DNA from 4 places in the Dorea formicigenerans genome. Region 2 is predicted to be linked to each of the others. Evidence: predicted binding sites of a transcription regulator. Region 2 holds the regulator's gene; each other region holds the start of a gene.

Region 1 (5,627 bases), 150 kb from region 2:
GCCATCAAAGCTGTCCGGTGTGAACTTCAATCCAGACATCATGAACTGATACTCTTTGCTGAATTCGTTCTGGTCGTTCCACTGTGCCAGTGTATCACTGTCTACATTCTGGCAGTAGTTTATCAGAAACTCTGTCTCCTGCTCAATCATTGCCTCATCATATTCCAAAGTAGTCTGTGTCTTACCACATCCTGTCAGGCATACGATTGCGGTCATCATCAGGCAGAGCAATAAGCTAATCTTTTTCTTCACTTTGCCTCACCTCTCTAAACTGTTCCATGCTTTTTCATCGGGCTTTCTTCTCTTTTTGTAAATAACATCTCAAATGCTCCGATGACATATTTTCTAGTGTCAGCAGGCTGGATAATTGTATCTACATAACCTCTTCTTGCTGCGGAAACCGGACTGGACTGAAGCTCGGCATATTCTTTTGCTTTCTCGTTGATTGTCTCAGCATCAGCATCTGCATACATAATTTTTGCTGCAAGATCTGCTTCCATCATTCCGATTTCTGCTGTCGGCCATGCATAGACCATATCAGCACCAAGAGATTTACTGTTCATTGTCACATAAGCACTTCCAAATGCTTTTCCGATTACAACGTTAACTTTTGGTACAGTTGCATTTGCAAATGCATAAGTTAATTTTGCTGCTGCCTTTGCAAGGCTTCTTTCTGCACACATAGTTGCTGCAAATCCTGATACATTCGTCAGTGTAAGAACCGGAATATTAAATGCATCACAGAACTCTACGAATCTGGCTGCTTTTCTTGCGCCTCTTGCAGAAAGTGCTCCATCAAACTCTTCTACAACTTCTGCATTCTCATCATAAACTTTAGATCTGTTCGCAACAGCACCAACTGTCATACCATTCAAACGAATAAAGCCTGTTACCATGTCTTTCGCATGATTCTTCTGAGTCTCAAAGAATACATGATCATCTGCGATTTCAGCAAGGGCTATTGCCGTATCTTCTGTTGCATTTTCAATCTCTGAACATGCACGATTCAGATCATCTGAACATTCTGTGTATGATGCATCTTCCTCATTATTACATGGTAAAATGCTTACTAATGTACGAATCTCTGAAAGAATCTCTTCTTCTGTTCCGACACCATCTACAAGACCTGTCTTTTCACTTTGGAATTTTGCAGAAGATGTATCACATTTATCTACTGTATTTCCTGGAATCGCATTCGGAGAATTTACGAATAACTTCGCATTCTTTTCTTCCATAAATGTAAAATCTGTAAGAGCTGGTACTAAGGACAAGCCTCCGCCACAGGTTCCGAAAATTGCTGTAATCTGTGGAATTACTCCTGATGCAAGTGATTGTTTTAAATATAATGTTCCAAATGCCTCAAGTGCGTCTGTTGCCTCCTGAAGTCTGAGACCTGCACAATCTACAAGTCCAATAACAGGAGCCCCCATCTTCATTGCCATATCATAAATGTTCGCGATCTTTCTGGCATGCATCTCACCAATTGATCCCTTCAATACTGAAGCGTCCTGGCTGTACACATATACCAGATTACCATCGATCACTCCATAACCGGTAATGACACCGTCTGCCGGAGTTTTCTTTTCCTGCATGTTGAAATCTGTTGTTCTGGCTGTTACTGCTCCGCCGATTTCAACAAAGCTGCCTGCATCAAGTAACTGTTCAATGCGATTACCTGCTGCATTTTCTGTTGCCATGTTGCCCATAATTTAGCCCTCCATTTTCTTTATTAAAATATGGTTATACCAAAATTTCGCCGAATTTATTATAACTTTTTTACCGAAAAATGGCAACGCCTACAAGGCACATTTGTTAAGGATTTGACAAATTTTGTTAATTATTTATGACTTTTGTTAAAAATCAAAAAGCGGTTTGGGCAATTAGCTCAAAACCGCTTTTATAGGTCTATAAATTCTGTTTATTTTTCATTTCTAAATTGAATTGGAGTCATATTATATGCCTTTTTGAACAATCGATTGAAATGCTCCACATTCTGATATCCGACAGATAATGCAATATTTTCCACTGTCATATTGCTGCTCTTAAGAAGTGCTCTTGCTTTCTTCATACGGATTTTCTTTACCAGTTCTCCAAATGTGACGCCGGATTTCTCCTTAATGTATTTGGAAATGTATGGTTTAGACAAGAAGAACTTCTCAGCAAGGTCATCTAATGTAATATCAATATAGTTCTCCTGAATATAATTCATAATTTCAATCATACGTGTGTCTTTACATGTATTGGAATTTCCAATCTCTTCCAGCTTATTAACTGCAACTGTGAGTGCCTCAATGGATGCCTTGATAATATCGGCGTCAATTCCAGCACCCCAGAATGTCTTTCCTTGGCAGATTATACCAACATATGCAACAGCCTTGGAGGATGATCCTTTTGTCAGAGAATGTTCCTCGTAAAAGCTCAGTTCATAGCTGACGTTGAAATACTGTTTGATTGCATTGCTGACCGCATCCAAACGTCCATTACCCGTTGCGGTGATGACCTGGCTCTCTTTCTCATGATTGATCGTAACCTCAGCTGTAATTCCATTGACCTGTTTGAAATGACACTCGTCAATATGAAATACCGGTTTTGTATTAATGTAGTTATCAGAGAAAATCTGATATACAAGTTCCGGAGTCAGCTCTTTATGTGCACGGTCAGAAATACCTTTCACAAGATATCCGACTTCCTCACGCATCTCTTTTGGAAGATTGATTCCATGGCTCTGTTTCAGAATGTAGTTCACACCACCTTTACCAGACTGGCTGTTGATGCGGATAACATCTGAATCGTATTTTCTTCCAACATCCTGTGGATCGATCGGCAGATATGGAACTGTCCATGTATCGCACTTCTTCTCTTCTCTCCACGCCATTCCTTTTGCAATAGCATCCTGATGTGATCCTGAAAATGCTGTAAATACCAGATCTCCTGCATACGGCTGACGCTCATAGACATGCATTCTTGTCAGTCTCTCATAAGTTTCGCGAATATGGTGCATATCAGTAAAATCAAGCTTTGGATCCACTCCGTGAGAGAACATATTTAAACCTAATGTCACAATATCTACATTACCGGTACGCTCTCCATTTCCAAATAATGTACCTTCGATACGGTCAGCTCCTGCCAGAATTCCAAGTTCCGCAGTTGCAACACCACAACCACGGTCATTGTGTGGATGAAGACTTAATACAACATTATCTCTGTATTTCAGGTTCTTATCTACATACTCTAACTGGCATGCAAATACATGTGGAATCGCATTTTCAACGGTTGTCGGAATATTGATGATTGCCTTGTTGTCCGCACTTGGTTTCCATACGTCTAAGACTGCATTACAAACTTCGACCGCATAATCAACCTCTGTTCCAGAGAAACTCTCCGGGCTGTATTCAAATGTAAAGTTACCATCTGTCTCATTTGCCAGCTTCAGAAGTAATTCTGCTCCATCGACTGCAATCTTCTTGATCTGCTCTTTGCTTTTTCTGAATACCTGCTCTCTCTGTGCAACAGATGTGGAGTTGTACAGATGGATCACCGCATGAGGCGCACCCTTAACAGCTTCAAATGTCTTCTTAATAATATGCTCTCTTGCCTGAGTCAGTACCTGAACGGTCACATCATCTGGGATCATATTCTTCTCAATCAGCGTTCTCATGAACTTGTACTCGGTATCGGATGCTGCCGGGAATCCAACCTCAATCTCCTTAAATCCGATATCTACTAACATCTGGAAGAACTCCAACTTTTCCTCAAGACTCATTGGCTCGATCAGCGCCTGGTTACCATCTCGCAGGTCAACACTACACCATACCGGCGGTTTTTCAATCTCTGTCTTCTTCACCCAATCATATGTGACGACCGGTGGCATAAAATAAGTCTTTTCGTACTTTTCAAAATTATTCATATCTATCATCCTTCCAAATTAATTTTCATCAAATTAGTTGTCTTTTTTTAAGACTCACTCATACTAACACAGGAATAAAAAAAAGGAAAGTGACATATTTAATCACTTTCCTTGATTTTTTTTAATATTCTTATGCTTTTTTGAGTTCAAGACTCAATTTTTCTGTCATTTTTTTACTCATCCTCAAGAGCTTCTTTTCTTGTCGTCATAACTTTCTCTTCATAACATGCAAACAGATCATCGATTACTTTCTTCGCCTGTTTCTTTGTAAAGAGACTTACAACCGGAACAAGAATAAGTCCACCGACCATAGCGATCACACCGGAATTGATTGAAGATTTGAAAATGTATCCAAGTACCGGTTCCCAGCCGCTCACATCAACTCCTCCAAGTGTAATGACAAGCTGGATTACTGCTACCGCACACCCCCATATAAAACAAACAAATGCAGAAGCTTTTGTCACGCCTTTCCAGTATAATCCATATAAGAACGGTGCCAAAAATGATCCTGCAAGAGCACCCCAGGAAACTCCCATCATCTGTGCGATAAATGTTACTTCCGGATGTGCATCTTTAAAGATTGCAATCACTGCCGATATAAAAATAAAAAATACAATAAACACTCTCATAACAAACACCTGCTTTTTCTCAGACATTTCTTTCTTAGATGCAGGCTTGATCACATCCAGTGTAAATGTAGAACTTGATGTCAGCACCAGTGATGAAAGAGTGGACATAGATGCGGATAATACAAGCACAATGACCACCGCTATGACAAGTGCCGGAAGTGTAGATAACATGGTCGGCACAATGGTGTCAAACAGCGGTTTTCCGGTGGCTGGATTGATGGTTACTTTATCTGCATACAGTCTTCCGAATCCTCCAAGGAAATAACAGCCTCCGGCAACAATAATGGCAAACACTGTGGATATAACCGTTCCTTTATGTATATCTTTCTCGCTCTTAATGGCATAAAATTTACCGACCATCTGTGGCAGCCCCCATGTTCCAAGGGAAGTCAGAATTACCACAAATAAAAGTGCCAGCGGATCCGGTCCAAGAAATGCGGTGTATGCTCCCTGCCAGCCCGCGTCGCCTGTCACAGAAGCCAACGCCTTTGTTGCCTCCTGAAATCCTCCATTGTCGGCAAGTACTGCTCCGATTACTGCGCAGATTCCAAACAGCATAATGATTCCCTGAATAAAATCATTGATCGCCGTTGCCATGTATCCACCGAAAATAACATAGAATCCAGTCAGTACCGCCATAATTAAAATAACAAGCCAGTACGGAATATCAAACACAAGTCCAAAGAGACTGGAAAGTCCATTGTATAAGGACGCCGTGTACGGAATCAGGAAAATGAATACAATGACCGATGCCGTTACCTTAAGCGGCACACTGTCAAATCTCTTACCAAAGAAATCCGGCATCGTCTTAGCATCTACATGCTGTGTCATAATACGTGTTCTTCTTCCAAGCACATTCCATGCAAGCAATGACCCGATAAATGCATTTCCAAGCCCCGCCCATGTACTGGCAAGACCAAAGTTCCATCCAAACTGTCCCGCATAGCCTACAAAAATAACAGCTGAAAAATATGACGTTCCAAATGCAAAAGCCGTCAGCCACGGACCAACGCCACGCCCTCCAAGAACAAAACCATTCACATCTGCCGCATGCTTTCTGGAATAAAATCCGACATAGATCATAATCGCAA
Region 2 (5,627 bases):
TTTCATCATCTGGAAATTATAAAAAATTGCATCCAGATCCACTCGTTCACATACTCTGCTGTATTGTTTCATAATCTAGTTTTCCTCCTGTATCGTCATGGCTGTTCCTGCCTTTTGTGCAAGTTCCCTTGCGAGAAGACTGTATGCGCCTTGTTCCTTCTCTATAATCTCACCAGCTCTTCCGTGAATATAAACACCGAGAAGCGCTGCTTCCCATTCAGAAAGTCCCTGTGCGAGATACGATGCGATAATGCCTGCCAGCACATCCCCGGATCCGGCTTTTGCCATAGCCGCACAGCCGGATAGATTTACCGCTACCCGCTCTCTCGGCTTTGCAATGGTTGTTCTGGAATCCTTCAGTACACAGGTAACGTCATATTCTTTAACAAATGTACGAAGTGCTGCAATACGATCTTTTTTTACTTCAGCAATCTTCAAACCGCTGATCCGTTCAAATTCTTTCATGTGCGGTGTAAAGATAAAATGTTCACAATCTGCACCACACAGATAATCCATATGTTCAGACAAAATATTGAGTCCGTCTGCATCTATGACACAAGGTTTCTTTGTATATGCAATGGTTTCTTTTAAAATCTTCCTTGCAGTCTTCTTTGTTCCAAGTCCGGAACCTATAGCTACGACATCTGCCCAGTCGATCAAGCGATGTAGTTCATTGACATCATATTTTTCATAAGTTGTAATAATCGCTTCCGGGATCTGGCTCTGTAAGATCACGAGATTCTCTTTAGCAGTATAGATCTGCACCAGCCCGGTACCTGTCCTGTAAGCTGCAAGTGCGCCAAGATATGCAGCACCTGACATACCTTTGCTTCCGGTGATCATAAGAAGCTTTCCGTAAGTTCCTTTATTGGAGTCCGCATTTCGTTTCGGAAGAAGTGCTGCATAATCACTGCCCTCCAGTGTACAAACTGTTTCCTCATCTCTTTCCAGTGGAAGTGATACAATTCCGATATCCTCGGATACACAGATTCCTGCATAACTTCTTCCCGGATCAAGTACAAGACCAACTTTCGTCTCCTGAATTGTCACAGTATAGTCTGCACGCACTGCAGTTCCTAATACATTTCCTGTAGTTGCGCAAATTCCGGAAGGAATATCCACGGACATACGGACTGCATCAGACTGATTCACACACTCTATAATCTGTGCATATCTGCCTCCAACCTCCCGGCAAAGTCCAACTCCAAAAATTGCATCGATAATTAAAGTATACGGTTCACTTTCAAATGCTTCTTGCTCAAACTGCTCCTTAAACTGTGCCCCTGTATTTTTCAACTGTTCTATCTGATGGGCAGTCTCTGGTGTGCAGTGATTTCTGTTTCCGACCAGAACTGCTGTTACGTCACACCCTTCCCATGCAAACATTCTGGCAATCGCAAAGCCGTCCCCGCCATTATTTCCAGAACCACAGAGGACACATATTTTATTTAAATTAATTTTCCAGTCTTTAATGTGATCTACACATGCTCTGGCAGCCCGTTCCATAAGTTCCAGGGATGGGATTTTAAGTTCATTTATCGTAAATGAATCTGCCGTTTTCATCTGTTTAGCATCTGGCAAATATCTCATAGTTTTGATTCCTCCTGATAGAAAGAAACGTGCAAAGCCAGGATGCTATCTGAACAAACCTGTCTTTACACGTTATCTCCTTAATTATGTTCTTCCTTGTAGCGGCATATATTATATGACAGCCTCATCAGACTCTCGGATAAATGTACATTCTCAACAATCACACTTTCCGGGAGATTCAGATCTGTATGTGCAAAATTCCATATTCCGTGAACATTGTGTTCTGCCAGAAATTTTGCAACTTTGATTGACTCATCCTTTGGAATCGTCAATGCTGCAATATCGATACTGTTCTCATCTACAAATTTCGGAAGCTCGTCCATCATCTGAATTGGAACACCACGAACTTCCTGCCCGTCAAGCTCCGGATTGATATCAAACAATCCTTTTAAGATAAATCCACGCTTTTCAAATGACGCATAGTTCGCAAGTGCACGCCCCAAATTACCAGCACCAATAATAATAATATTATGATCCTGTTCCAATCCAAGAATTTTTCCGATTTCTGAGTACAGATATTTTACATTATAGCCATATCCCTGTTGTCCGAATCCGCCAAAATTGTTAAGATCCTGACGAATCTGGGAAGCTGTGACTTTCATTCTTTTACTAAGCTCATTGGAAGAGATTCGTTCTACTCCCTGCTCGATTAGCTCCCCAAGGTATCTATAATATCTGGGTAATCTACGGATAACTGCCTGTGAAATTCCCCTGTTTTGCATGATCCGTACCTCCTTCCTTCAAAAATTTCTACTCATTATTATAGGCAATCGTTAGTATAATGTCAAACTTTTTAGTTGTTTTTTGTAGTATTTTCGTTATAATAGTATAAGATGATGCCAAAATTATGCGGTCGCAGCGCCGGACGCAGCCCTGCGGCATCTTTATTTCTCAAAATCACAGGATTTTTATCAAGGAGGATAGGATGATACTTGCATGTCACAATATCGAAAAAGCCTTTGGAGAAGAAGTAATTGTCTCCGGCGGCTCCTTTCATATAGAAGACCACGAAAAAGCAGCTCTCGTAGGACCGAACGGTGCCGGAAAGACAACACTTCTTAAGATGATCGTTGGTGAGATACAGGCGGACGGCGGCAATGTTGTTCTGACACGCGGCAAGACGATGGGATATCTGGCACAGCATCAGGATATGAATAATGACCATACGATCTATCAAGAGGTGCGCACAGCAAAAGCCGATATTCTCGACATGGAGCGGCAGATTCGTGAGATCGAACAGGAAATGAAGCATTTAAGCGGAGAACGTCTGGAAGAACGTATGAATACATACCAGCGGCTTACAGCAGCATTCGAACGTGAAAATGGATACGCCTGCGAAAGTGAGATCACTGGTGTTTTAAAAGGACTTGGATTTACAGAAGAAGAATTCGCAAAACCGGTCGCGACTTTATCCGGAGGTCAGAAAACCCGTGTCTCTCTCGGAAAACTGCTCCTCACAAAGCCGGATATTCTGCTTTTGGACGAGCCAACCAACCATTTGGATTTAAATTCCATCTCATGGCTGGAAACTTATCTTCTGAATTATCCCGGTGCAGTACTGATTGTCTCTCATGACCGGTATTTTCTGAACCGGGTTGTAACAAAAGTCGTCGAGATCGAACTGGGCAAGCTTACCACTTTCATGGGCAATTATACAGATTACGCCAAGAAAAAGGAAATGCTCCGTGAAGCCAGAATGAAAGAATATCTGAACCAGCAGCAGGAAATTAAGCATCAGGAAGCGGTCATTGAAAAGCTCCGCTCCTTCAACCGTGAAAAATCCATCAAGCGTGCAGAAAGCCGTGAAAAGATGCTGGATAAGATGACCCCGGTTGAAAAACCGATGGAACTGCATACAGATATGCACTTAACACTGGAACCTTCCTGTGTCAGCGGTAATGATGTCTTAATTGTCGAGCATTTAAGCAAGGCATTTCCACCACAGATTTTATTTGAAAATGTCAGCTTCGAAATCAAGCGAGGGGAACATGTCGCGATCATTGGAGACAATGGAACCGGAAAAACAACAATCCTTAAGATTTTAAATCAGGTACTTAAAGCTGATTCTGGAAGTTTCCGTCTCGGTTCTAATGTAAAGATTGGTTATTACGATCAGGAACATCACGTTCTGCATATGGAAAAAACTATTTTCCAGGAGATTTCCGATGACTATCCTAATCTTAATAACACGCAGATCCGTAAAGTGCTGGCAGCATTTTTATTTACCGGAGATGATGTATTTAAACTTATTAGTGACTTAAGCGGTGGCGAACGTGGACGCGTGTCCCTTGCAAAGCTGATGCTTTCTGAAGCGAACTTCCTGATTCTCGATGAGCCGACCAACCATCTGGATATTACATCAAAAGAGATTCTGGAACATGCACTGAATAATTACACAGGAACGGTTCTTTATGTTTCACACGACCGTTACTTTATCAATCAGACTGCAACACGTATCATGGATCTTGTTAATCATACGTTTGTAAATTATATTGGAAATTATGATTATTATCTTGAGAAAAAAGAAGAACTGACAGCCGCATATTCCAATACGTCTCGCTTAGAAAATAATTCCTCTTCTGCAGCTGCTGACTTGGCCTCCGATTCAAAGTTAAGCTGGCAGGAACAAAAAGAAGCTCAGGCAAAAGAACGGAAACGCGCTAATGAATTCAAAAAGACAGAAGAACGGATTGGTGTTCTGGAAGATAGAAGTGCTGAAATTGATACTCTAATGTCGCAGGAGGAAGTTTATACGAATTCAGTAAAATGTCAGGAACTTGCAAAAGAACATGCAGAAATTGACGCTGAACTTGAAACTTTATATGAAAAATGGGAAGAGCTGGCCGAATAAGCCAGCTCATTTTTCTACTCTTCAAAAACACGTTTGATACTATCATAATGCAGGAAGATTCCTTCGTCAGCCAGAGCCTTGATCTCATCAGCTGTTGCAATCTTATATCCTGCAGTCTCTTCTGTCTGAAGATGCAGGTCTTCTTCTTTAAAATCCTTCTCAAAACGATAGACATCTACAAAATAATTGTCGCCTTCTCCAGGATTTTCTCTGTGATAGGTAAACATATAACCGCCCACACAGCCATTTACATCCAATCCTGTTTCTTCCAGTACCTCACGACGTACCGCTTCCTCGGAGCTTTCACCTGCCTGTGCAGCGCCTCCGGAAACTTCCCACCAGCCTGGTGCCCATGCCTTTGTCAGAACGCGGCGGGTAATCAGATATTTCCCATCTGGACGGCGGATCACACCTAACACTGTCAAGTGATACTCATCCTCTTTCAGGCACCAGTCATTGCGCTTCATTTTTCGCCCGGTCAGCTGTTTGTTTTTATCATAAATATCCCAGTATTCCATGCATTTCAACTCTTTCTATACTAACTTTTCAGCAATCGCTTTAATAAAGTCTTCACTGTTTAACACTGTTGGATTCGGAAGTGTTGTGATAAGAGCCAGATCTTTTGTCATCTTTCCTTCCTCAATTGTATCAATCGTTGCCTTCTCTAATTTATCTGCAAAATCCATCAGCTCCTGATTTTGATCCAGTTCACCACGTTTACGAAGAGCTCCGCTCCATGCAAAGATTGTTGCAACAGAGTTAGTAGAAGTTTCTTCGCCTTTCAAATGCTTGTAATAATGACGCTGTACTGTACCGTGAGCAGCTTCATACTCGTAATATCCTTCTGGTGATACAAGCACGGATGTCATCATGGCAAGAGAACCAAATGCAGAAGAAATCATATCGCTCATAACATCTCCATCATAGTTCTTGCATGCCCAGATGTAGCCTCCTTCAGATTTCATAACACGCGCTACAGCATCGTCGATCAATGTGTAGAAATATTCGATACCGGCTTCATCGAATTTTTCTTTATATTCTGAATCAAAGATTTCCTGGAAAATGTCTTTGAATGTGTGGTCATATTTCTTAGAAATTGTATCTTTTGTTGCGAACCAGAGATCCTGCTTTGTGTCTAATGCGTAATTGAAGCAGCTTCTGGCAAAGCTCTCGATAGAACCACAGA
Region 3 (5,627 bases), 1.2 Mb from region 2:
CATCTCACGCTCTGCCTTCTTAGCCACACATGGCATAACAGATACAGTATAGATCTTCTCCGGACTTACGCCCAGCTTCTCTGCAAAATATGTCTTCATAACTGCACCGAACATCTGCTGTGGTGATTTTGCGGAAGACAGATATTTTACCAGATGTGGGAACTGACTCTTAATAAAGCGCACCCATCCCGGACAGCAGGAAGTGAACATCGGGCGGTCTTTTAATTCACCACTTGTAAATCTCTTTACGAATTCATTTCCCTCTTCCATAATCGTAAGATCCGCAGAAAATGTTGTATCAAATACATAGTTTATTCCCATTCTCTTGAGGGCATCTATGATTTTTCCAACTGTTGCATCTTCCGGTGCCAGTCCGAGTTCCTCTCCCCATGCTGCGCGGACAGCAGGTGCTACCTGAGCAACCACGATCTTATCCGGATCTTCAATTGCTTTCCATACTTCATTCGTATCACTTCTCTCGCGAAGTGCTCCGACAGGACAATGTGTAATGCACTGACCACAAAGTGCACAATCTGCCTCTCGGATAGAATTATGACCTGACACATTAACTGTTGTGTGATAACCGGTTCCTTCTACATCCCAGACACCAAGCCCCTGAACCTTGTCACACACCTGCACGCAACGCATACATTTGATACATTTTGCAGAATCACGAATCAGTGGAAATGTTTTATCCCATGGCTGGTGTTCCAGATACTGATGAAATGGAAGTTCTAAAATATCCAGATCATTTGCAATTTTCTGAAGACTGCAGTTGCCGCTTCTCATACAAGTTACACACTGACAGTCGTGCTCAGAAAGAATCAGTTCTACTGTTGTACGTCTGTCCTTTCTGACTTTCGGACTATTTGTATAAATGACCATACCTTCCTCGCAAATATTATTGCAGGCGGTGATCAGTCTGTCCTTTCCTTCCAGCTCTACCACACACACGCGACAGGCGCCTATTTCATTGATGCCTTTGAGATAACAAAGACTCGGAATCTGAATACCAACGGATCTGGCAGCTTCCATAATTGTGGTATTCTCTTCTACTGAAATCTGTCTTCCATCTATTGTAAGATTTACCATAATTTTTCTCTGCCTCCTTTAAATATTCCATATCCGAAATGATCGCAGCGCAGACAGCGGCAAGCTTCCTGTTTTGCTTCTTTTTCGGTCATGCAGTTCTCCACTCCTTCAAAATCACAGACTCTCTCACATGCCTCGCGCTCTGTAAGTTCTGCACGTCCGCAAGGTACTCTGTCATGAAGGCTTGCTTTCGGAATCTCTACATCACAGGAAATCTCATGATGATATCCAAGATATTCATCAATGTTGGCAGCTACAACTTTTGCTGCTGCAATCGCTTTGATCACAGTAGCCGGACCACTTGCACAGTCTCCTCCTGCAAATACACCTGGCATATCCAGGAAATCTCCTCCTGCAGTTGTCACGATCTTACCACGCTCTACCGGAATTCCTGCTTCTGCGAAATGATCTGTCTCAATATTCTGACCAATTGCCACAACAAGGATATCACATGGAATATACTGATCTGGCTCTCCTGTTGCTTTTACGCTTGCACGTCCGCCTTTGATCTCACTGATCATCTGCGGTGTAACATACATTCCTTTAATGTGATGATTTTCATCAATATCCAGAGATGCCGGGGCCTTCAGAGTCTGTACTTCAATTCCCTCTGCAATTGCTCCTTCAATCTCTGCCGGAAGAGCTGTCATATCTGCAACTCTTCTTCTATATACAATGCTGACTTTCTTAGCACCCAGTCTTTTGGCTGTACGGACTGCATCCATAGATACATTACCACCACCGACAACTGCGACTTCTTTTCCAGTCAGGTCAAGTGCTTCGTCTTTTCCTACATCTCTTAAGAACTGTACTGCTGAGATGACTCCGTCTGCATCTTCGCCTTCCAGTCCAAGTTTCTTATCTGTACTTGCTCCAATTGTAATCAGAACAGCATCGTACTCACTGCGAAGCTGTTGGATTGTAATATCTTCACCGATCTTAAGACCGTATTTTACTTCTACTCCTGTCTTTAAGATTGCATTGATATCCTCGTCCAGACGGTCTTTCGGAAGTCTGTAGTTCGGAATACCATAGCGGAGCATACCTCCAAGCTTTGGAAGCATCTCATATACCGTTGTCTGATGTCCCATAAGCTGCAGATAATAAGCTGCACTGAGTCCTCCCGGGCCTCCTCCTAATACAGCAATTTTCTTACCTGTGCCTGGTGCACATTTTGGCGGCTCTACTTCCCCTGCAAAGTCTGCTGCCACTCGTTTCAGGCCACGGATATTAATAGAATCATCAATCATGTTACGACGGCATCTTGCCTCACATGGATGCTCACAGATAAATCCACATGTTGTCGGGAATGGATTATCCTTACGGATCAGACGGATTGCATCTGCATAGCGTCCTTCCCCAACTAACGCTACATATCCCGGAATATCAACATGTGCAGGACATAAGGATACACATGGTACCGGCTGATTATATGTACAGGTACAGCGTCCGTTCTTGATATGCTCGATATAATCATCGCGATATCCGATCAGTCCCTTATATACCATATGCGCTGCCTCATATCCAATCGCACAGTCGGCAGACTCCATAATAGACTTTGCTGTCTGCTCCATAGTATCAAGTGTCTCCATTGTTGCGTTGCCGTTCAGTACCTTTCTGATCAGGTGATTCAACTGACCAAGACCGACACGGCAAGGTACACATTTTCCACAAGTCTGAGCATGGCATAACTCCAAAAATGCGCGAGACAAGTCTACTGGACATAATCCCGGTGGGCTTGATTCGATTCTGCGCTCAAGATCCTTGTAGAGCTGCTCCATAACAAGGTCTGCCCTGCTAGGAGTATCGATCGTTAATCTACTCATTTTTTTATTCCTTCCCTCTCTACCGATTGTTTTTAGAATAAGTAACGGTCATATTGTAACATTTAGATAAAATTTTGTAAATACTTTTATCTAAATTAGTCACAATGCTATTTTTTTATCAATAGCAACGTCTTTTCTATAGTTTCTTTTTATAAACGTCCTTATATTTTCTAAATATAATTTAGTTAGTTTCATTTAAAACCCGTCCCAATTTTATCAATCCTGTGAAACATATATCTTTCCTTGTGGTTTTAAATTTCAAATGCTATAATTAACCGAAAGAAACGCCTATAAGCGCGCTTGTTTATAGATAAATACAACACGAGGTGATACAGATGAACACAGGCTGCCTGATACTGGCAGGAGGAAAAAGCCGTCGGATGGGATATCGGAAATCCTCTCTGAGACTTAATGGAACAACATTTCTCGACAAACTGATTTTTGAACTACGCGATTTTCCTGAGATTCTGGTTTCAGTCGATGATGCCGCCCGGCATCCGGAAATCCCTTATTCAATGATTGATGACCGATATTCAGATTGCGGTCCTATGAGCGGACTTTACAGTGCCTTATCTGTCTGCGAGTCGGATGCGCTGCTCGTTCTTCCCTGTGACGTTCCTCTTTTTTCCGGAACACTGGCTCATCACCTTCAGGAAGTCATGAAACATTCTGATACTGATGCACTTATCTGTGTCACGGCGGATGATCGGATCCACCCCCTGTGTGGTATTTATCGCAAAAGCTGCACCCCTGTACTAAAGAGGTGCTTGGATAATGGAAATCTTCGGATCATGGATGCTTTGAACAACTTAAAGGTTCATTTTTATCACGTAGAAGAAGATTCCTGGCAGCTACAGAATATCAATACACCAGAGGAATACCAAAAACTGACTGCAAAAAGCTGCCTGGCCATTTCTGGATTTAAAAACTCCGGAAAAACCACTTTAATGGAACGATTAATCCCAGAGCTGATCCACCGGGGACTTAAGGTCGCCACAGTCAAACATGACGGACATTCTTTCGAACCTGATTCTCCCGGAACAGACAGTTATCGGTTCTGGCAGGCAGGCGTGAGTGCTTCCATCGTCTATGATAACGACAAATATTCCGTTGTAAAACGGGAACCTTTACAGGAATCTGCAATTGCGGGGCTTGTCGGTGATGCTGATCTTGTTCTTTTAGAAGGCTTCAAATGGAGCGATTATCCAAAGCTTATATTATTGACTGGAAGTGATGAACAAAATAACAGCTTACTCGCTTCTGCTTCTAATTGTATCTCCTATATCACTGCTGATTTTTCAACCGAACAGTTGATACAAGATACACCCGTTTATTGTCGGGATAATATCGAAGCTATCGCTGACTGTATATTACAACATTATCATAACGGAGATTTAAAACATTTATAAATAATCGATACATTTATATAAGGAAAAATAAGGAAAACATACATATGAACATTCAGACTTTAAAAGAAGCATCTGACTGTCTCCTGAATCTGGCAAAACCAGAAACTCAGACGATAGAACACATTTTACTACAAGATGCTTTTGAACGAATTCTTGCAGAAGATATTACAGCTAAAATTCCGGTGCCTTCTTTTGCCAAAAGCGCATATGATGGATATGCACTTCGTCAGGCTGACACAGCCGCTGCTTCACCGGAACATCCTGTGACTTTAGACGTTACCGGGGTAATTCCTGCCGGAAGTGTTCCAACCTATCCAATCACAGAAGGAAAAGCTGCACGGATCATGACCGGCGCACCAGTTCCGGAAGGTGCCGATGCCATTATCATGCATGAGCGCACTTCCTTTACTGAGAATACGGTTACATTAACGGCGCCCGTTACCTCCGCAAACATCATTCCACCTGGGGAAGATGTTGCAGCCGGAACTTTGCTTGTTCCAAAAGGCAAAATACTTACCGCTTCTGACCTGGCACTGATTGCCGGACAGGGGATTGCTGAAATTGGGGTCTATAAAAAGCTCTCCATCGGGCTTATCAGTACCGGAAGCGAACTTTTGAATACAGGTTCTCCTTTAGAATACGGTAAGATTTATAATACGAATCCATATCTTTTAGGCGGTTACATTCAAAAACATCATATGACTGCCAACTACCTTAACACGGTCAGTGATGATCTGGATTCCCTGTGTCGGGCCGTACTCGACGCCCTCAAGACCAATGATATCGTAATCACGACAGGCGGTGTATCTGCCGGTGATTTCGACTATATGCCGGAAGTGATACGTCGCATTGGGGGCGACCTTCTCTTCCACCGGTTAAAATTCAAACCGGGCGGTGCAATGCTTGGTGCATTTAAAGACGGAAAAGTCATTCTGGGCTTATCCGGTAATCCGGGTGCTGCCGCAACAGGTCTGTTGTGTGTCGGCTTTCCATTTATGAGAAAACTCTCGGGAAGATCTGACATCACGTTTTCACAGGCAACTGCTTATCTTGGGGTTGATTTTAAAAAATCAAGTCCTGTGACTAGAATTTTAAAAGGTCATTCAGATTTCAAAAATGGTATGTTATATTTCACCCCACTTAGCAACCAGCACAATGGTTCTGTTTCTTCCATGAGCGATTGTGATCTGCTGGCCGTCATTCCTGCCGGAAGTAAACCTCTTGCGGCAGGCGACAAGCTTGAAGTCTATATATTATGATATCAGGGCAAACGATGTTTTTACGTAACTTTTTGCCGGCA
Region 4 (5,627 bases), 1.2 Mb from region 2:
ATAAGTACATGCCAGGCAGATGACCTTGCATGCGTAAACACATGCAGGGTCTATGGCTTATCCCCCTGGCATTAATAAAAAAGGACAACATCTATCGTTAGGATAAATGTTGCCCAGACGGTCGGCTTAATACGACTTCTGATTCCTCTGTGGTACTCCACAATTATCCGTCAGTCATCAGAATGCTTAGTAATATCTTATGGTATCCGGAACTAAAAGTCAATGAAAAAATGAACTTCGTTGATATTTATAAGGTAAAATGTTACAATAGTTAGGCAATTTTAAAGTAAATTTTTGAGAAACCAACGACAGGAGGGCATGTGATGACATTACAGCAGTTAAGGTATGTGACGACCGTTGCGGAGACAGGCACTATGAGCGAAGCAGCCCGTCGTCTTTTTGTTTCTCAGCCAGGACTCACAAAAGCAATTAGAGAACTGGAACAAGAGATGGGAATTATCATTTTTGACAGGACGAATAAGGGAATCGAAGTGTCAAAGGATGGAGCGATATTTTTAGGATATGCAAGGCAGGTGCTGGAGCAGGCATCACTTTTGGAAGAGCGCTATAAGCTTCAGGCAGGAGGCAAGAAAGAATTTAGTGTCTCTACACAACATTATTCTTTCGCAGTCAATGCATTTGTTGACCTAATCAAAGAATTTGGCGGGGACAATTATGATTTTTCTCTTCGAGAGACACAGACATATGAGATCATCGATGATGTGGCGAAGATGAGAAGTGAGATTGGAATTTTGTATCTGAACGATTTTAACCGGACCGTATTAAAGAAGATCATCAAGGCAAATGATCTGGAATTTGAGATTTTATTTACGGCCAAACCACACATTTTCGTCAGTACTTCAAATCCGTTGGCAGGAAAAGAATCTGTAACGATGGAAGATTTAAAGACATACCCATATCTGTCTTTTGAACAGGGAGAACACAACTCTTTTTACTTTTCAGAGGAAATATTCAGTACTACAGAGCGTGCGAAGAATATCCGTGTACGTGACCGCGCGACACTTTTTAATTTACTGATTGGACTGAATGGATATACGGTGTGTAGTGGAGTCATTGATGAGGAACTGAACGGAGCTAATATTGTGGCAGTACCTTTAAAAGAAGAAGGAGATATGGAGATTGGAATTCTGACGCACCACAGAATTCGTGGGAGCCGGATGAGTGAATTTTATATTCAGGCTCTGCGAAAATATATCAGCTGGAAGAATGCCGAGGCATTCTTGATATAAAATTTATATACCGGCAAAACGGTGAAATTGACTTTTGACATGTGCATCTATATAATAGGAAACTGAAAATACAAAGGATGAGTAGAGGTGTTACACATGGTCGGTAAGAATTTTTCGGGAAAGCAGATGTCAGAGGCATTTATAAACAGTGCATTTCTGGCGTTATCAGGAGGTTTTCAGGACGCTTATACATATAATACGAGAAATGAAGTTTTTTCTAACGCGCAGACAGGAAATGTAGTATTGATGAGTCAGCATTTTATGACCGGAGACTGGAAAGCCGGAGTACGATATTTGCTGCCTCTTATAGCATTTGTTCTTGGAGTTTTCGTGGCAGATCAGATTCAGATGCGGTATAAATATGCCAGACGGCTTCACTGGAGGCAGGGGATTCTGCTTGCAGAGATCGTCATATTATTTGTCGTAGGATTTATTCCGCACAGTCTGAATATGACAGCGACGATTTTTGTGTCCTTTGCCTGTGCAATGCAGGTGCAGACATTCCGGAAGATGGGTGGTTATTCCTATGCAAGTACCATGTGTATCGGCAACTTAAGAAGTGGAACAGCAGCATTTTCTCATTATCTGCAGGATAAAAAAACAGAGCAGTTAAAGCAGGCCGCTTATTATTTTGGAATTATCTTTTTATTTGCAATCGGAGCAGGACTTGGCGGCAACTTGACAGAACATTTTGGAATCCATATGATCTGGATTTCCTGTATTCTTCTGGGACTCAGCTTTTTATTAATGTTTGAGAGTGAGTGATAAAAATGAATATAACAGAGTTAAGATATATCATTGAAATTGCACAGTGTGGTTCGGTGAGCGCGGCATCCAAGCGTTTGTATGTTGCACAGCCGAACATCAGTAAGGCAATCCGGAATCTGGAAGAGGAATATCAGATCCAGCTCTTCGTGCGGACAGCGAGGGGAATGGTTCCTACCAGGGAAGGGCAGCAGTTTATTGCGCAGGCGAGACAGGTCATTCAGGAAATTGAAGGGTTGAACCGTAAATTCCCGGGAAATAAAAAAGGGACTGATGTAGAGATGAAAATTTCTATACCAAGAGCCAGCTATGCATCTTATGCATTTGGAAAGTATGTAGAGCAGGTGAGAGATGCAGAAGAGCTGAGACTGCATATCCGGGAGTGCAATTCTGTCCAAGCGCTGGACAATCTTACAAAGAAGCATTACAATCTTGCGCTGATCCGGATGGAAGACAAATATGAAGAATATTACTATTCCATTATTCATTTAAGAGGTCTGGAATATGAAAAAATCATGGATTTCCAGTATCGTCTTGTTGTTAATGAGAATGATCCGCTGGCAACGAAAAAACTGAATGGATATGAAGATCTGGAACCTTATATCGAGCTGATACACGGAGATTCCAGACTGCCGAACGGGGAGTATCTGGACATTAAGGAAACGCCGGAGAATCAGAATGCACACAGACGGATTCATGTATATGAGCGAGGCAATCAGTTTATGCTTCTGAAAGATATACCGGGAACCTATATGTGGGTGTCACCGATTCCGGAAGAACTTCTCCGAAGAAATGGACTGGCACAGCGTAAGATAGAATGGCAGCAGCGGCGGATGAAAGATGTTATGGTATATCCGGGCAGAAAGTTTCTGGGTGAAGATGAACGGGAGTTTATCCGGCAGCTGAAGAAAGAAGCAATAGAAGTCTCAAAATAGCGAGGCTTCTTTTTTTGACCTTTAAAGTTACTTGAAACTAATAAATATATGTAAAAGTATATATCACTCATGCTTTATTGATATTTTCATGGCAATAAAAATTGAGATAAAATAGAAATAGAATAAATTTGATTCATGAGGAGGTTTTTTATGTTAGACGCATCTTATTACGAGAAGACAGATGAGATTATTGCCTGTCACACGCGTGAAGAGCGGTCGCTGATTCCGATTATCCAGGATATTCAGGAGGAATACCGCTATCTTCCACCGGAATTATTAAGTTATGTGGCCGGAAAAATTGGCATTTCAGAAGCAAAGGCTTTCAGCGTTGCAAGTTTTTATGAGAACTTCTCGTTTGAAGCAAAGGGCAAATATGTTATTAAAGTCTGTGATGGTACGGCCTGTCATGTGCGTAAATCAATTCCGATACTGGAAGGATTATATAAAGAGCTGGGGCTTAATAAAGATAAACACACAACAGATGATCAGTTATTTACAGTAGAGACCGTTTCCTGTCTTGGCGCATGCGGACTTGCACCGGCAGTCATGATCAATGACGAGGTGTATGGTAAGATGACACCGGAAAAAATGAGTGAATTAATCAAAAAACTGCGGGAGGAATAACAGATGAAACTGGAAAACAGAACACAACTTACACTCCTGCGTGAACAATGCCAGGAGAAGAGAAATAAAGAAACATGTAAGATACTGGTCTGTGGAGGGACCGGATGTCTTGCAGGTGGTTCTGACAAAATCTTTGACAGATTCAGTGAACTGACAGCGGGTATGGATCATGTTGAGGTCAGAATCGGAGCAGAGATTGCACATGGAGAACATGTCGGCGTAAAGAAAAGTGGATGTCATGGCTTTTGCGAGATGGGTCCGCTTGTCAGAATTGAACCTTATAATTATCTCTACTTAAAAGTAAAGCTGGAAGACTGTGAAGAAATCTTTGAAAAGTCAGTCCTCCATGGAGAGCCAGTCACACGTCTGATGTACAAGCAGGATAATGAGGTCTATCAGACTCAGGAAGAAATTCCATTCTATGCAAAACAGACAAGACTTGTTCTGAAAAACTGCGGCCACATTGATGCAGAACATATTGAGGATGCACTGGCAGTAGGTGCATATGAAGCATTTGAAAAAGCTGTATTTGAGATGACGCCGGAGGCCGTAATCAAGACGATTACCCAGTCAAATCTGCGTGGACGTGGAGGCGCTGGTTTCCAGACTGGAAGAAAATGGTCCCAGGTTGCCGGACAGAAAGAAAAGATCCGTTATGTCGTCTGCAATGGTGATGAAGGAGATCCGGGAGCATTCATGGACAGAAGCATCATGGAAGGAGATCCGCACCGCATGATCGAAGGTATGATGATTGCAGCCTATGCGGTACAGGCACAGGAAGGATATATTTATGTCCGTGCGGAATATCCGCTGGCAGTCAGCAGACTTCGCATTGCAATCAGACAGGCAGAAGAGCTTGGAATTCTGGGAGACAATATTTTGGGAACAGGATTTAGCTTCCATTTACATATCAACCGTGGAGCAGGAGCTTTCGTATGTGGTGAGGGCTCAGCCCTGACAGCATCCATTGAAGGTAAGCGTGGAATGCCGCGTGTAAAACCGCCTAGAACCGTTGAAAAGGGATTGTTTGGAAAACCGACGGTTCTGAATAATGTTGAGACTTATGCGAATGTACCGATGATCGTGAAGCATGGAGCTGACTGGTATACAGGAATCGGAACACCGGAAAGTCCGGGAACGAAAGCATTTGCCCTGACGGGAAATGTAAATAATACTGGTCTGATCGAGGTGCCGATGGGTATTACGTTAAGAGAGATCATCTTTGATATTGGCGGCGGAATCCGTGATGGCAAGAAATTTAAAGCTGTTCAGATCGGAGGACCATCAGGAGGATGTCTGACAGAATCACAGCTGGACAGTAAGATGGACTTTGATTCACTGACGAAGATTGGTGCCATGATCGGTTCTGGCGGACTGGTTGTTATGGATGAGAATACCTGTATGGTTGAAGTTGCAAGATTCTTTATGAATTTTACGCAGCGTGAAAGTTGTGGAAAATGTGTACCATGCCGTGAGGGAACGAAGCGTATGCTGGAGATTCTGGAGCGTATCGTTGCCGGAGAAGGAAGAGAAGGGGACATCGAAGAGCTGGAAGAGTTAGCTGATATGATTGAAAACACAGCTCTCTGCGGTCTTGGAAAGAGTGCGCCAAAACCGGTAATCAGCACGATTCAGGCATTCCGGGAAGAATATGAAGAGCATATCCGTGATAAGAAATGCCGTGCCGGTATCTGTGCAAATCTCCGGAATTATAAGATCAATCCGGAAAAATGTAAGGGATGCTCCAAGTGTGCAAGAAATTGTCCGGTTGGTGCCATTACAGGCAAGATTAAATCACCGTATGTGATCGACAGCGCAAAATGTATCAAATGTGGAGCATGTTTAGAGAATTGTTCCTTTGGTGCAGTCTATACAGAATAACCGAGGAGGAAAGAATATGGGATCAATGATGATTGATGGACGGCGTGTGGAATTCACGGATGAACCAAACGTTCTGGCCGTTATCCGCAAAGCCGGAATAGATATACCAACATTATGCTACCATTCTGAATTATCCATTTACGGTGCATGCCGTCTTTGTACTGTAGAAAAT

What was found. Region 2 encodes Rex, which represses fermentation and respiration genes when NADH is low (regulators of the CRP and FNR family bind a similar motif). Its sites were predicted from a motif close to ATTGTTAANTANTTAACAAT; they were not measured.
Region 1: a site for Rex is predicted at 1,809-1,828, ahead of NQ560_RS07210 (acyl-CoA carboxylase subunit beta). Genes of this name have one in related genera too.
Region 3: a site for Rex is predicted at 3,022-3,041, ahead of NQ560_RS01960 (NAD(P)-binding protein). Genes of this name have one in related genera too.
Region 4: a site for Rex is predicted at 3,027-3,046, ahead of NQ560_RS13625 (complex I 24 kDa subunit family protein). Genes of this name have one in related genera too.

Annotation. Positions count from the first base shown of each region.
Region 1 is NZ_CP102279.1:1,458,145-1,463,771, reverse strand. It holds gene NQ560_RS07215 (OadG family transporter subunit) at 1-252, opposite strand, end outside; gene NQ560_RS07210 (acyl-CoA carboxylase subunit beta) at 267-1,706, opposite strand; gene NQ560_RS07205 (2-isopropylmalate synthase) at 1,919-3,907, opposite strand; gene NQ560_RS07200 (sodium:solute symporter family protein) at 4,081-5,627, opposite strand, start outside.
Region 2 is NZ_CP102279.1:1,611,593-1,617,219, forward strand. It holds gene alr (alanine racemase) at 1-72, opposite strand, end outside; gene NQ560_RS07960 (bifunctional ADP-dependent NAD(P)H-hydrate dehydratase/NAD(P)H-hydrate epimerase) at 76-1,590, opposite strand; gene NQ560_RS07965 (redox-sensing transcriptional repressor Rex) at 1,671-2,312, opposite strand; gene NQ560_RS07970 (ABC-F family ATP-binding cassette domain-containing protein) at 2,516-4,441, shown strand; gene NQ560_RS07975 (NUDIX hydrolase) at 4,456-4,959, opposite strand; gene NQ560_RS07980 (NADP-dependent isocitrate dehydrogenase) at 4,975-5,627, opposite strand, start outside.
Region 3 is NZ_CP102279.1:363,634-369,260, reverse strand. It holds gene NQ560_RS01965 ([FeFe] hydrogenase, group A) at 1-1,092, opposite strand, end outside; gene NQ560_RS01960 (NAD(P)-binding protein) at 1,086-2,918, opposite strand; gene mobB (molybdopterin-guanine dinucleotide biosynthesis protein B) at 3,254-4,327, shown strand; gene NQ560_RS01950 (molybdopterin molybdotransferase MoeA) at 4,372-5,586, shown strand.
Region 4 is NZ_CP102279.1:2,793,085-2,798,711, reverse strand. It holds ZMP/ZTP riboswitch at 105-188, opposite strand; gene NQ560_RS13640 (LysR family transcriptional regulator) at 324-1,250, shown strand; gene NQ560_RS13635 (YoaK family protein) at 1,347-2,015, shown strand; gene NQ560_RS13630 (LysR family transcriptional regulator) at 2,021-2,950, shown strand; gene NQ560_RS13625 (complex I 24 kDa subunit family protein) at 3,101-3,574, shown strand; gene nuoF (NADH-quinone oxidoreductase subunit NuoF) at 3,578-5,455, shown strand; gene NQ560_RS13615 ([FeFe] hydrogenase, group A) at 5,472-5,627, shown strand, end outside.